DNA from 2 places in the Oceanisphaera ostreae genome. Region 1 is predicted to be linked to the other one. Evidence: predicted binding sites of a transcription regulator. Region 1 holds the regulator's gene; the other holds the start of a gene.

Region 1 (7,768 bases):
GCATCAAATTGTTGGGTTAATTGTACTAACTGAATAGCCGCACGAGCATGCAAACCGAGTTTGTTAACGATTTTTAGGTCGCGTTCAACCCTCAACATGGTGTTTTTCCAGAGTGCGGTGACGTAACTGTACACTCTTACCCATTTTTTTGAATGATTGTGTCAGCTGCTCCACTAAATATACCGATCTGTGTTTACCACCTGTGCAACCAATGGCCACGGTAACGTAGCTGCGGTTGTTGCGTTCAAGGTGAGGCATCCACGTGACTAGTAGATTTTCTATTTGCCACAAATATTTAGTGACCTCGAGCTGACTGTTTAAATAATCGGCTACCGGCTCGTCTCGGCCGGTAAAGGGTCTTAGCTCGGCTATCCAGTGCGGATTGGGCAGAAAGCGGGCATCAAATACGAAGTCTGCATCTTGAGATATCCCATACTTATAGCCAAAAGATTCAAACACCCAATTTAGCTCGCGCTCTTTTTTACCTAAAATACGGGCGCGAATAATTTCGCTGAGATCATGAATGCTGAGATCTGAGGTATCGATACGTAAATCAGCCGCTGAGGATAAGGGCGCTAATAAGTGCGTTTCTTGGCGAATGGCTTCGTCTAAGGTGAGACTAAGTCGAGACAAGGGGTGAAGCCGGCGCGTATCGCCAAAGCGGCGAATAAGGGCCGCATTGTCGGCGTCAATAAAGATATTGGATAAACTCACGCCGTCCATCTCTCGGACTTCGGCTAAACAGGTTTCCATTTTCTCGCTGCTGTCGGGCAGGTTGCGCACGTCAACACTCACCGCCACCTCGCCAGGCTTATCGCGGCGCATTTTCACCAGATCGGGTAAGAGTTCTACCGGCAGATTATCGACACAGTAATAGCCCAAATCCTCGAGTACCCGCAGTGCTACGGTTTTTCCCGAACCAGAACGACCACTGACGATTACCAGCTGCATAGTATCCTCCTCAGGAAGAAATCATGATTTGATAGAGTTCGTCATCAGTGCTGGCTTGACGTAACTGTTTACAAATTTGTTTGTCGCTGAGTTTTTCAGCAATCAATGATAGGGTTTTAAGGTGCTGCTTACACTCCTGTTCAGGAACGAACAGTGCAAATACCAAACCGACGGGTTGATTGTCGATGGCATCGAACTCCACCGGCTCGGCAAAGGTAAGTAACACCGCGGTTGCCCGGTTTTCATCGCTAATACGGCCATGAGGAATGGCAATGCCATTACCTATGCCCGTGGTGCCCATTTTTTCCCGTGCTAACAAGCAGTCAAACAACTGTTGGCTGTTAACGTTAAGGTGCTGGGCTGCCAGCTCGCTGATGATTTCCAGAGCGCGTTTTTTGCTCGTGCAGGGGACGACACTGCGAGTGCAGTCCCTGCTCAGTATGTCGGCGACTTCCATGATTATTTTTGCTTGAGCTTCTCTTTGTGTTTAATGACTTGGCGATCGAGTTTGTCAAACAAACTGTCAATGGCCGCGTACATATCTTCATGCTCGGCGTTGGCGAAAACTTCTCCACCGCTGAGGTGAATTTTAGCTTCAGCCACTTTGTGTAGCTTTTCTAGAGTAAGAACGACGTGTGCGTTGGTCATATGATCGAAATGGCGCTCCAATCTAGAGAACTTGCTGTTGACGTAATCACGCAGCGAGTCGGTAATTTCTACATGGTGTCCAGTCAAATTTATTTGCATAACGTCTTCCTTCTAGGTCTGCCTACATTAGGCGTTTACGCTGATTGGAAGGGGGGATGGCTAGCGACTCTCGATACTTGGCAATGGTCCGCCTAGCCACCTGTATCCCCTGTTCAGCCAATAATTGCGCGATTTTACTGTCACTTAATGGCTTAACTGGATTTTCTGCTCCTACTAGCTTCCTGATTAAAGCGCGAATCGCAGTAGAAGAGCACTCTCCGCCAGTATCTGTGCCTACATGGCTGGAGAAAAAATATTTTAACTCAAACACACCTCGAGGCGTGTGCAAAAATTTCTGGGTGGTTACCCGCGAGATAGTGGATTCGTGCATTTCTACCACTTCTGCCACCTGGTTAAGCACCATGGGCTTCATCGCCTCTGCCCCATACTCGAAGAATGCCTGTTGTTGGTCAACAATACAATTAGCAACCTTGAGCAAGGTCTCATTTCGGCTCTCTAAACTTTTGATAAACCATTTCGCATCTTGTAGGTGATTGCGAATAAATTGGCCGTCTTCTCTACTTTTAGCTCCGGTGGCCATGGCGGCATATGTTTGATTGAGTCGCACTTTAGGCATGGCGTCGATATTGAGTTCAGCAACCCAAACCCCTTTGCGTTTACTCACCACCACATCGGGGATCACATACTCAGAGCTGGACTGCAGTATGCGGTTGCCAGGTCTTGGTTCAAGCTGCTGAATCACCGCAAGCACATCTCTGAGTTCGTCTTCTTTAAGCTTAGTCTTACGCTGCAGAGAGCGGTAGTCCCGGTTGCCAAGTAAGTCCATGTGGTGCTCAATCACCAACAAGGCTTCGCGTAGCCAAGGGGTTTCAACGGGTAAAGACTCCAGTTGAATGCGCAAGCACTCTTGTACGCTACGTGCGGCCACGCCTAATGGGTCAAAGTGTTGAATGCGTTTTAAAACCGCTTCTACCTCGTCCGCCTCAATATGTTGCTCTCCGCCCGTCACACTGGCCAGCAGGTCGTCTATGCCGAGGCTAAGGTAGCCTGCTTCATCAATCGCATCAATGATGGCTAAGGCAATGGCTTGGTCGATATCACTAAAGGGGGTGAGCTGCATTTGCCATAACAGATAGTCCTGCAGGGTTTCGGTGGTTTCCCCTTGGTAGACGGTTTCTTCTATGCCCTCGGGAAGTCCGGCACTGCCGCTACCACCCGCGGATGCGGTATAAATATCATCCCATTGGGTATCCATGGGCAGCTCATCAGACAGCTGATGCTGCTCCATGGCTTTATCAGTGGCTAGTTGCTCATTTTGCTGGGGGGCTACTTCTAATAAGTCTTGGCTTCCTTCTTCCTCTGGCTCTTCTTGTTCGAGCAAAGGGTTATTATCCAAGGCGAGCTGAATTTCTTGCTGTAGCTCTAAGCTAGACAGCTGCAACAATCGAATAGCTTGTTGCAGCTGGGGAGTCATGGTCAGTTGCTGACCCATGCGTAATTGAAGAGTTGGCTTCATCGTTGAAAAAGTCCTTCCATGTCAACCGCTGGGAGCACCGGCGGCACAGCTAAAGGCTGAATTGCTCACCAAGATAGACTTTCTTGACCTGCTCGTTGTTGAGTATCTCTGCAGGTGTACCAGCGGCAATGCGGTGGCCATGGCTAACGATATAGGCCCGTTCGCATACATCGAGCGTTTCACGCACGTTATGGTCGGTGATCAATACGCCTAAGCCTCTGTCTCTCAAGTGCAGTATGATTTTTTTAATGTCGAGCACCGAGATAGGGTCAACACCCGCAAACGGCTCATCGAGCAAAATAAAGCGCGGGTCGGCCGCTAATGCGCGGGCAATTTCAACCCGTCGCCGCTCGCCGCCCGATAGGCTCATGCCGGTGTTGTCGCGAATATGCGTAATATTAAATTCTTCGAGCAGTTGCTCCATTTTTTCTGTGCGTTCGCTGGCGGTTAAATTTTTGCGCGTTTCTAGCACCGACATTAAGTTGTCAGCCACGCTCAGACGTCGAAAAATAGAGGCTTCTTGTGGCAAGTAACCAATGCCCGCTTGGGCACGCACATGCATGGGCTGATGACTAATGTCTTGATCATCGATGGTGATGCTGCCTGCATCACGCTGTACTAAGCCCACTATCATGTAAAAAGACGTGGTTTTACCCGCGCCATTAGGCCCAAGCAGGCCGACAATTTGGCCGGTATTAACGGTTAGGCTAACGTCGGCCACCACTTGGCGTCCTTTGTAACTTTTTTGTAGATTACGGGCTTTTAGGGTAGCCATGGTGTCTATTGAGCCTCTTTGTTGTTCATGTTCTGCAGCTGCTCTGGCAAAAAAATAGTAGTAACGCGGTCTTTACCGCCTTGGCTTTCCGCTTCCATTTGCTCACGGTCGATGTAATAGCGGATACGATATCCTGTCACTATATTGTCGTTTTGCTTTATTTGTGCATCTTTCAATAGCGTCATGGTACGCGCTTTCATATCGTAATGAATCTGTTTTGCCTCGGCCTTTATAGGCTGACCGCTGTCTAGGATTTGATAATAAGTGGCCGGTGAACCATAAGCGGTCATGGACTGCAGACCTTTTTCATTGCGGATCACCACTAACTTATTAGCTCGCACATCCATGGTGCCTTGCTTAACCACCACGTTATCGGTAAAGGTCACTTTATTATCCGTCAGCTCGACTAGCTGACGCCCGGCATCTATGGTCACCGGTTGGCTATAATCAGACTCTTTAGCGTGAGCAAGGTTTAGGCTTAATGCCAGCAAACCGCTAATGCTAAGGAGTAACGTACGTTGCCCGAGTATCATTCAGTAATTCCACCGTTTGTTGATCGATTTTGCCAAGTAACCCCACGCCTTTGGCTTGGTAGGTTGGGCTGGTCAGCTGCACCGCTTGGTTAGAGCGCAATTGATTATTAATAAAGTCCAGCTCTAGGTACTCGGTTGTTAGAGTGTGCACCACGGCATCCGGCTGTAGCCCTTCACCCTCGACAGAACCGTTTAGCACCGCATTATCATTGGTATTTAAAATGCCATCGTCGCTGCTAAGTCGCCACTGAGGTTGGCCATCGGGCGAGTAAAGCAAGATAACAGGTTTTTCCATTATGGTCATGGCCAGCGGCTGGTAGTGCTCAGCATACTCAGCCTCTAACCCACGATAGGGCAGACCCAATTTATTGTATTGTATGCTGACCAAATTTTTTGCAATAAAATCTGGGGGATAATTTTGCTGGGTGACGGGGATTTCATCGGCAGATTTAAACCATTGCCAACAGGCTAGCGCGAGCACAAATAGGCCACCAAACCACCATGTTTGGCGGCTCACAGACTCATGCCTTTGGCTTGTAACAACATGCCACGAGCGTCTAGCACTAGGTCACATAACTCACGTACTGCACCTCGCCCGCCCTTTAGGCGAGTAACATAGTTGGCCTGCTTGCGAACTAGCGGGTGCGCATCGGCCACTGCCACGCCAAGGCCGCAGTGTAGCATCACGGGTAAATCCACCACGTCGTCGCCAATATAAGCCACTTGCTCAGGTGTTAGGTCTAAATCAGCTAACAAGGCTTGGTAACCGATCATTTTATCACTCTGGCCTTGATAAACACGCTGCACGCCAAGTGATTTCATGCGCTCGGCGACGATGCGAGAGTCACGGCCAGTAATAATGGCAACTTCTATACCAGCATTAAGTAACGCCTTAATGCCAAAGCCGTCTTTGGTGTTAAAGCTTTTATACTCTTCACCCTGGTTGCCTAGGTAAATGGCACCGTCGGACAGTACGCCATCCACATCACAAATCAGTAACTGAATTTTAGCCAAATTACGCCATACAGTGGTGGCTATAGGGCCATATAAGCTGGGTTCTTCCATTAGATAACTCCTGCCAATAACAAGTCGTGCACATTAAAGGCGCCTATTGGGCGGCGTTCTTCGTCTAGCACCAGCAGGCCGCTGATTTTTTTCTCTTCCATTAACTGCACGGCTTCTGCAGCCAGCATGGATGCGTGCACCGTGGTGCAGCGCCGGGTCATTACCTGTTCAATCGCCGTGAGGTGTACATCTATTTTTTGATCTAGGGTGCGGCGTAAGTCACCATCAGTGTACACGCCCACTAAGCGTTGTTGGCCATCTACCACGGCGGTAAAGCCCAGACCGGTGCGTCCAATTTCCATTAGAGCATCAATAATTAAGGTATTAAGTGCAACGGTAGGAACCTTGTCACCTTGATGCATGATATCTGCGACACGTAACAACAGCCGCTTGCCTAAGGCGCCACCGGGGTGACTCAGCGCAAAATCATCGGCAGTAAAGCCGCGAGCCTCTAGCAAAGAAACCGCGAGTGCATCGCCCATTACTAGGGCTGCCGTGGTGCTGGCGGTGGGGGCCAAACCTAATGGGCAAGCTTCTTGCTCAACGCGAGTGCACAGATGCACGTTGGCTTCGCGGGCCATGGTGGATGCGGGGTTGCCCGTTAGGCATACTAAGGGAATGGCGCGACGTTTAAGCACCGGTAATAATGAAATAATTTCGCTGCTTTCACCAGAGTTAGATAGGGCCAGCACCACGTCGTTTTTGCCGATCATCCCCAAGTCGCCATGGCTAGCTTCGCCCGGATGCATAAAAAAGGCGGGAGTACCGGTACTGGCTAATGTCGCGGCAATTTTGTGGGCGATATGCCCCGATTTTCCCATGCCGGTGACGATGATTTTACCCGTGCAATGCAGCATGAGCCTGCAGGCATGATTAAAGGTTTGGTCCAGATATTGATAAAGACCATCAATGGCGGCCTTTTCAATATCCAGTACTCGCTGAGCGGTTTTTTGGTAGTCAAATTCTACGGTCATATATTTCTCCACACCTTAGGCGCCGCCATTATAGAAAAGCTTGTGCCGATAAGCGACTAAATACCGTTAGGCGTGAAGGGTAAAGATCAAAGAGTAAAACACCAACCCCTCAAGTTTGAGCTTACGACTCATCTAAATTTCACGACTTGTTACACCAAGAAAACTTCGCTTGGCTGTATTGTACGTTCGATATGATTAGCGAGGTTCATCACAAAAAGTGGCTTTATTAGCATCTTGGGACATTTAATGGCGCATGAGAGGGCCTAAACGTCGTCTCTTGGTTGCCCATCTATCGGGGAACTCATACAATTCCTTTTTTTCATTGGGGAATCAGTTTGAGCCAGAACCTTGTTGAAATAAGGGATCTTTGCTTTGGCCACGGTGATCGGACTTTGTATGACCGGATTAACCTGCAGATCCCTAAAGGTAAAATTACCGCGATTATGGGCCCCAGCGGCATTGGTAAAACCACCATGCTGCGTCTGATTGGTGGTCAAATTAAGCCACACAGTGGTGAGATTTTATTTGATGGTCAATCCATTCCTAAGATGGGCCGCAAAAGGCTGTACCAGGAACGTCAGCGCATGGGTATGCTGTTTCAAAGTGGTGCTTTATTTACCGGCATGTCGGTGTTCGACAACGTAGCCTTTGCGCTGCGTGAGCACAGCGGCCTGCCCGAGGCCATGATTGAAACACTAGTACTTATGAAGCTGGAGGCGGTGGGGTTGCGCGGCGCAGCTCAGCTTATGCCCTCAGAGTTGTCGGGTGGCATGGCGCGGCGTGCAGCATTGGCGCGAGCCATAGTACAAGACCCTGAACTTATTATGTACGACGAGCCATTTGCGGGCCAAGATCCCATTAGTATGGCGGTGTTGGTGAAGCTGATTGCCGAGCTGAATAAAGCCCAAGGGCTAACGTCTATTGTGGTGACGCACGATGTAGACGAAGTGATGAGTATTGCCGATTACGCCTACATTATTGCCAATAAAAAAGTGATAGCAGCAGGCACTCCAGCAGAATTACGAAGCCAAACAGATCCGCAACTGGTGCAGTTTCTGCAAGGCGAGGCCGACGGGCCTGTGGCCTTTCATTATCCAGCGCCGTCATTTAGGGAGTCGTTAACGCATGTTGATTGATATAATAGGGCGTTTGGGGCGGCGCGGTATCGACGGGTTAACCGCCGGTGGGCGATCCGGTATTATGTTGATGCATGCGCTGCTCGGTCGGCCGCAGCCTAAAAAGCACT
Region 2 (7,768 bases), on a different contig from region 1:
GTTTGCACACCATTACCCACTTGAGTTTTTGAGTTTGCAAAAATCGAATTAGAGTATACATCGGCAAATTCAGCCCGTGATTCTTTAAAACCAATGGTATTCACGTTAGCAATATTATTAGCAGTTACATCAAGATCTTTCTGGGCCGCATTTACACCGCTTAGGGCAATATTAAAAGACATTATTGTTCTCCTTACGCCGCTTTACGGCCTGCAATTTCAAGCACTTGGCTTAAGGGGATGCCCCCAAGCCCAGAAAGATTAACCAAAGTAGGACTATCGCCACTACCAAGGGTGACACTGTTTACTCGAGCAAACATTAATGGGTTTAAGTCTTGTCGTTCATTACCGATTAATGCGTTAACTTTAAACTGGTATTTACCCACCGGAGCAGGTTCACCTTGCTCATTTAGGCCATCCCAGCTAAAAGGCGTATTACCACGCTGAGGGCCATCTAAGGTGATTTCTCTCACTAACTGACCACTTTCATCTTCTATACGCACCTTCACATTTTGTGCGCCTTCGCCAACGGCAATGACACCATTTACCGCGTCACCTTGATCCCAATATGCTAAATCACTGGGTAATAATACATCTTGCCCAACTAAGCTGGATGCTTGTAATGCTTGATTAGATGTCATCACTTCATTTAAACCGGCAAGTTGTGCACTCATCTGGTTAATACCTTCAGAGGTTGCAAAAGATGTCATTTGCGACACCATTTGTGCATTATCTGCTGGCTTAAAGGGATCTTGATAAGCCAATTGTTGAGTTAATAAAGAGAAAAAATCTTCTTGTTCTAACTTGGCATTATTATTTTGTTCTGCTTTTTCCGCCGGGCTAGCTTCGCCAGTCCATTTAAGGCCGTTAAGGTAATCTTGGTTTACTTGCATGGCTTATTACCCCTTGCCTAGGCGCAGCGTTTGTTGCAGCATTTGCTTGGCGGCGTCGGCTACTTGCACGTTAGTTTGGTAATTGCGCGAAGCACTTAGCATGTCGGTCATTTCTTCCACCACGTTGACATTCGGCTTATAAATAAAACCGTCTTGATCCGCCATGGGGTGGTCGGGGTGAAACTCTTTTAATAATGGCTTATCGGTTTCGACGATGCCCATCACTTTAACGCCGACGCTTTCTTGGCGGTTCGACAACGCTTGATCTAAATTAGCGGCAAACACCGGCTTGCGAGCACGGTAGGTTTCGTTAATGCTCGAGCTTACGCTGTCGGCGTTAGCCAAGTTACTGGCTGTGGTATTAAGCCGTACCGACTGAGCGCTCATGGCACTGCCGGAAATATCAAATACCCGAAATAGGCTCACATTGATTCTCCTTTAATCGCTTTTAACAGGCCGCTGATTTTACCGTTTAAAAACTCAAGCGAAGCCTGATACTGCAAGGCGTTTTCCATATAGCTATTACGCTCTGTTTGCACATCTACTGTATTACCGTCACCGGTGTCGGGTTGGTTAGGCACTCGAAACTGCACTGCACCGGGGGGCGCTAGGTTAACGGCAAAATGCTGCTGGCTGGTGCGAGCGAGTGAAAAGCCTTGGTTATTTTGTGCTTGACTAAGTGCCGCCTGAAAATCCATGTCTTTGGCTTTAAAACCTGGCGTATCGGCGTTAGCCAAGTTGCTGGCCAGTAGTTCGGCACGGCTAGAGCGTGTCACTAAGGCGTGTTGATGAATACCAAAGGCTTTATCGAAGGAAATCGTCACCCTGCACCTCTTACATTGTGTTGGCCAAACGGATTTGCACACTTGCTAATGCAAATTCATATTGATGTAACCTGCATATATCGATGCAAGGCTTGTGCCAAACTTCTGAAGCAGAGTATAAGAGGTGCCAAGTATTACTTAAGGCGGTAAATAATTCCGGGGTTACAGCGGATCATTTCAAACTTATCAGATAGTCCTGTTAAAGACTCAGACGCCCCCAGCAGCAAGTAACCACCAGGATTCAGCGCGCCGGCAAATTGATTAAGAATCTTAGTTTTATTGGCTGCAGAGAAATAAATCAACACGTTACGACAAAAGATGATGTCAAACTTGCCCAGCAAGCTATAGCTGTCCAGCAAGTTGAACGGCCGAAAAGACACCATTTTTCTTACTTTATCTTGCAGCTGCATTTTTCCTTCAGCTAACGGCGTAAAAAACTGGCTTCTGCGCTCGGGAGACAAGCCCCGAGCCAATGACAAGCTGTCATAAATACCGCTTTTGCACTGTTCCAGCATGCTACTAGAAATGTCGGTGGCAACAATTTGCAGCCCCGGCAATGCACCCGGCTTGCGAGACTGGTACTCGAGTGCGGTCATGGCAATAGAGTACGGCTCTTGCCCCGAGGAGCTAGCAGACGACCATATCTTTAAGGTTTTACCTGGCTTAGCTAGCTCAGGAAATAACTTTTCACTTAGCAAAGTAAAAGGGTAAACGTCACGAAACCACAAGGTTTCGTTAGTGGTCATGGCATCAATTACTGCTGTTTTTAGCTCTCGCTCACGCGGCGACATACTCTTAACAATTAAGTCATCAAGCGATTCTGTATGAAAGCGGGATAACAGCGGAGAGAGTCGGCTTTTTACTAAGTACTGCTTATTCTCGCCCAACACTATGCCTGTGCTAGCTTCAAGAAACTGGCAAAACGCTCGATACTGTTGATCGGTCAGATCCTTCATCAATTATCTGTTCCTTTATGCCTATTCTAAAGTGCGCTTTTAACGGCTGATGCCAGCTCATCGGGATGGAATTTAGCGATAAAATCGTTAGCACCCACTTTTTCAATCAAGGCTTTGTTAAACACACCACTGAGAGAGGTGTGCAAAATAACGTGCAGATTTTTTAGTGCTGCATTATTACGGATTTCGGCCGTTAATGTGTAGCCATCCATCTCCGGCATTTCTACATCAGAAATCACCATAGACAGTTGGTCTTGAATCGGCCCCAGCTCAGCCAATTCTTTCAGCTTGTTGAGCGCCTGCCTACCATTTTCGGTCACAATAACCTCAAATCCAAGACTTTCTATGGTTTTTTGAATTTGGCGGCGCGCAACAGAAGAGTCATCAGAAATCAAAATAGGCTTTTGCGTCACTCTGGTTAACTCAGACACCTCATCCATTAGCTCTTTTTTGACGGTAGAGTTAACGGGATTAATTTCATCAAGTATTTTTTCTACGTCTAGTATTTCAACCAGTTCGCCATCTATTTCTGTTACTGCGGTCATGTAATTTGAACGCCCTGCTCCTTTTGGCGGCGGTAAAATAGACTCCCAGTTAACGTTAATTATCCGTTCAACTGAGTTGACCAAAAAGCCTTGTACTGAGCGGTTGTACTCAGAAATAATCACAAAACTATTGTCAACCTGCTCAATGGGCCGCCCGCCCATGGCTTTACTAATATCAATAACAGAGATGGTTTGACCTCGAATATTAGCTACCCCTTTAATTACCGGGTTGCGCTGCGGCAAGGCCGTCAACTTGGGGCACTGCAGTACTTCCTTTACCTTAAACACATTAATGCCAAATCTTTGGCGGCCATTCAACTTAAATAGCAATAGTTCTAGTCTATTTTGACCAACAAGTTGTGTTCTTTGGTTTACTGAGTCGAGTATCCCTGCCATTACCATTTCTCCGTATATGCCATTACGAATGAATTTTCATGGCATGTTTTATGCTTGTATTGTGGTTGCTGTGCGTTTACCAAGCGCTAAAGCTTAACACTCGCACTAAGTGGACGCCAACTGCGGCCAGCTTACGTTCTTTATCGGCCACGAGGTAGTAATGCTTAGAATATTTTTTCGATTAGGTTTCACCTACAAACCGCATCGCTGGTTAGCATGTAAGGTGTGGCCATATAGAAAAAGCGTCATTATTGGCTTGTTAATTAACGGTGTGTTCGGGGCAGCGCACGCGCAAATACCTATCCTGTCGGTGCACGACAACATTCGCCAATATGCCGAAAATTATGTTCGCGATTTAGTTCCCGTACAGCCAAATGATAAGTTAGAAATTAACGCTGCCAGCGTAGACACTCGTCTACAACTCACCGAGTGCTTAGGTAAGCTCACTGCCGACATTCGAGGTGCGGGCGAGGTAAAACGTAATACTCATGTGTATTTACAGTGTCACGAAACCCCTGGCTGGGAGCTGTTTGTGCCCGTTCGAGTTCGCGTACTTAAACCCGTCGTTACCGCCCTCGACCCTATTTCGCGCAACACCCTGCTGCAGGCTCAGCATTTACATATAGAATATCAAGATGAAGTCTTACTGCGAGGCGATATTTTTAGCAGCACCAATGAGCTAATTGGCTCACGCAGCAAGCGCGACTTGCGCCCAGGCCAACCGATACGCAGCAGTCAACTTTGCGTCGTATGCAAAGGCGACAAAGTCAGTATTTTGGCGAAAACTGGCGGGCTAATGCTTAAAACTGATGGTATAGCCGAAGAAGATGGCTCATTTAATGACCGCATTCAAGTTAGCAATCTTAACTCTGGGCGCAAAATTAGTGCGCGCGTGATGGCCGCTGGGCAAGTACAAGTTAAATTATAAATTCTGCTAAAGTTATGGCTAACAAGGCCGATACTCCTTCTACGCAGCAGCAGAATAGGACGCTCACATTATGGCTATCGATAAATTACCCGCGGGCATTGGCAACAGTACGCCACTGACGAACAATAAATATAAACAACATGTTGGCAGCGAAACGCCACCAAGCACTACGCAGTCGGCCGTTTCAGCAAACCAAGACTCCGTTACGCTTACACCTCAGGCCCAGCGCCTTAGCCAGGTGCAGCAAACCTTGGTCAATACTCCGGCACCCGATAACAGTGCGCGGTTAGAGGCGCTAAAAAAAGCCATTAATGAAGGCAGTTATCAAGTAGACAGTGATAAGCTTGCAGCCAATATCTCAAGCTTTGAACAGGACTTAGAAGGCCTCTAATATGTCTCTTGCTGCGCTGCTAGAAACCCAAACATTACAGCTCAAGCAACTGTTGGATATCACCCAGCAGGAGCTTGAGTTGATCGTTAAACGTAAAGCCCTCGAACTCCCCCCGCTGACTGAAAGTAAGCAAACTCTGCTAACTCATATTCAGACAACGGACAGCGAACTGGCTAATCATCCAGAGCGCGAACGCTTAAACCACGAGTTTAAAGAGCAAGTAAGCCAACTTCGCGAATTAGTAGTGCAATGCCAAGAGCAAAGCCAGGTGGCCGAACAACTGTTAGAGCAGTCGTTAAATGGCGTGCGCCAACTTGCCAACATTTTAAGCAAACTCCACGAGCGCCAAAGCATGACCTATGACCAAAAAGGTCATACCAAAGGCATCAACAAGGGCGCCGGGTTTAAGGTTTAGGGGCTTAGCCCGTGAAGTGTAAAGGGTGAAGTGATGTGGCTAGCTTACCTTTATCGTCACCCTCGCGAAGGCGGGGGTCCAGTGACCTTTGCAGGCAACCCGCAGACTGACCGTTCTGCGCCACAAGTTCTGGATTCCCGCCTTCGCGGGAATGACGTTTCTACGCGACATTTAAAATCATCCTGCTCCGCAGCTGCTAAAGCGCTGCCTTACCCCTATCGTCACCCTCGCGAAGGCGGGGGTCCAGTGTCCTTTGCAGACAACCCGCAGACTGACCGTTCTGCGCCACAATTTCTGGATTCCCGCCTTCGCGGGAATGACGTTCCTACGCGAGATTTAAAATCATCCTGCTCCGCAGTCCCTGCAGCTAAAGCGCAGGCTACAAGGTCGGTGTCTTTTGTAGGGTATCCATATTTTGAATAAAGGATAACTGCTCTCCCACCTCTGTATTTCAACATTCAACACTCAGCATTGCCGTTTCGGTCACTTCCCGCGCCGTAGTTTTTCATACACATTTAGATCTAACTCTAACTCGGTAATGTACATATCGCCGTCGGGGTAGCTGTTCACTACTTTTGCGCCACGTACTATGCCGCGGCTGCTGTTTATCACGGTGCCATCTTGCAAAATATTGCTGTTCATAGTGCTTGAACTAGAAGACATAACGCCACCCAGTTGCTCGGTTAGCTCACGATAGGCATCCATTTTAGAAGCACGCATGGCATGTAATAACTTTTGTTGATGATCCGCCGGGTTTTGCAAGCTAATGGGCGCATACCCCACCGCATAAAGATGATTTTTAGCCGAATTAGCTCCATTCTGCTGGCTGCTACACCCAGCTAAAGTCACTAATAACAGTAGCCAAAGCTTACTTCGCATAACGGCTCCGTTCTGCAGCGGTGATCACTCGCGGTTGTGGACCCCTAGCGTTTAACATACCAGCTACTAAATACTCAGGAATATAATGCTGAGCACTGGCCACCACACTATTATCGCCAATAGAAACTAAACGCGCATTAATTAAACGACCACCGGTGGTTTCACTTACGGTACCGTGCAACAAGTAACGTGCATCCAACTGTGCGCTTAGCTGGCGATAGTCACGGCTGGTGCTAACGTCACCCTGAGGAGTAATGCGAATAAAAGGCAACGTTTTAAAATCAACAACCCGTAAGCCGTATTGATTAAGCTGAAACATCATGGTTTCGGAGAGTAAGCGGCTAAAGTTACTCTGACTCTCATAGTCCTGTTGATCAACAAAACCACTGACCGCAATACCTGCTTGTCCATTTAAATTATGCGCGCTGGACAGCAGACGAAAAGCAAGCGCCGATATATGCTGTTGCAGTAAAGTTTGCCCCTCTACCGCTGACGGTTCAGAGGGCGGCAGATAGACACTGCGAGCACCAGCACGCATCCGCATTGGCACACCATCTCTAATATGTCGAGGCGCTAAGTTTGCCTGTACTAAAGGACCCCGAGGCTTACTGTGAATGTAGTGAGACGCATGATCATGAGGCAGATAATGATGATGAGGATCAAAGACTGGCCTTTCTGTTGACGTACAGGCAGTCAAGCCAAATATGGCAACAAGAAAAAAAGGTTTTATCATTGTATAACTCGCTAAAATTAGTGGTATCAATAACTTATCGGCTGCTAAACAATAAGCTTTAATTTTATTTCCTCCATAATACATCTTCGTTTGTTAATAAAAATAACGAGTGTAAAAAAACTATGCATTTACATTATAATATTTTATTTAATGGGCAAGGTTTTTGCATAATCCTTGCCCATAATTGATCGACGCTGTGCTTTTATGAAACAGCCGTCTTAACACAGGATGATCCAGTGTCAATAAAAGCCCTTTTGCCCTCGTTGCTTCTACTGCTGCCGCTGACATTGCCGTTAACAGCTAACGCCAACTGGTATCAGACCGAAGGCTCAGCACCATTAAGCTTAGGCCCCGAAACTGCCCGCCAGCAAGCGTTGGAACAAGCGCTAACTGAAGCGCTGCTACAAGCCGGAGCATCACTGACCACTGTGCAGTCGGTTACTAACGGCGCGCTTTCTGAGCAGCAGCTTGATATTGCAGCTCAGGGTGAGCTTATGGATTATGTGGTTCTTAAAGAACGGCGAGCGCAAGGCCGACTGTGGCTAACCCTTAGAGCCGATATCTGGCCGAATAAACAAGTAACACCACAATGTAACGGTCGTTATAACCCAGGCGTTACCCTCAGTAACTTTGTGCTGCAATATCCCGAACAGGCTCGTTTTGGTCAAATATTTGACTTAGGCACCGCTGTTACTGCAAAGCTCGCGCACCACCTCACACCCAGCGTCAACCTAATGACACAACTGCCCTATCAAGTGATCACAGACCGCCAACTGCCTCGCAGCCCAGGGCTGCGCCAAGGCGGAGAT

What was found. The regulator sigma-54, encoded in region 1, starts transcription at its own class of promoters, with help from an activator protein. The targets are predictions, from matches to a motif close to TGGCACNGTTTTNGCTT.
Region 2: a site for sigma-54 is predicted at 1,800-1,816, ahead of flgB (flagellar basal body rod protein FlgB). Genes of this name have one in related genera too.

The regions. Positions count from the first base shown of each region.
Region 1 is NZ_JBHTJS010000004.1:36,072-43,839, forward strand. It holds gene ACFQ1C_RS01855 (HPr family phosphocarrier protein) at 1-98, opposite strand, end outside; gene rapZ (RNase adapter RapZ) at 85-951, opposite strand; gene ptsN (PTS IIA-like nitrogen regulatory protein PtsN) at 962-1,408, opposite strand; gene hpf (ribosome hibernation promoting factor) at 1,411-1,698, opposite strand; gene ACFQ1C_RS01875 (RNA polymerase factor sigma-54) at 1,721-3,175, opposite strand; gene lptB (LPS export ABC transporter ATP-binding protein) at 3,225-3,950, opposite strand; gene lptA (lipopolysaccharide transport periplasmic protein LptA) at 3,956-4,483, opposite strand; gene lptC (LPS export ABC transporter periplasmic protein LptC) at 4,452-5,000, opposite strand; gene kdsC (3-deoxy-manno-octulosonate-8-phosphatase KdsC) at 4,997-5,548, opposite strand; gene ACFQ1C_RS01900 (KpsF/GutQ family sugar-phosphate isomerase) at 5,548-6,522, opposite strand; gene ACFQ1C_RS01905 (ATP-binding cassette domain-containing protein) at 6,858-7,658, shown strand; gene mlaE (lipid asymmetry maintenance ABC transporter permease subunit MlaE) at 7,648-7,768, shown strand, end outside.
Region 2 is NZ_JBHTJS010000010.1:93,001-100,768, reverse strand. It holds gene flgE (flagellar hook protein FlgE) at 1-182, opposite strand, end outside; gene ACFQ1C_RS04100 (flagellar hook assembly protein FlgD) at 194-892, opposite strand; gene flgC (flagellar basal body rod protein FlgC) at 899-1,318, opposite strand; gene flgB (flagellar basal body rod protein FlgB) at 1,315-1,716, opposite strand; gene ACFQ1C_RS04085 (CheR family methyltransferase) at 1,851-2,672, opposite strand; gene ACFQ1C_RS04080 (chemotaxis protein CheV) at 2,699-3,613, opposite strand; gene flgA (flagellar basal body P-ring formation chaperone FlgA) at 3,774-4,541, shown strand; gene flgM (flagellar biosynthesis anti-sigma factor FlgM) at 4,612-4,932, shown strand; gene flgN (flagellar export chaperone FlgN) at 4,934-5,347, shown strand; gene ACFQ1C_RS04060 (LPP20 family lipoprotein) at 5,831-6,226, opposite strand; gene ACFQ1C_RS04055 (FlgO family outer membrane protein) at 6,216-6,770, opposite strand; gene ACFQ1C_RS04050 (flagellar assembly protein T N-terminal domain-containing protein) at 7,196-7,768, shown strand, end outside.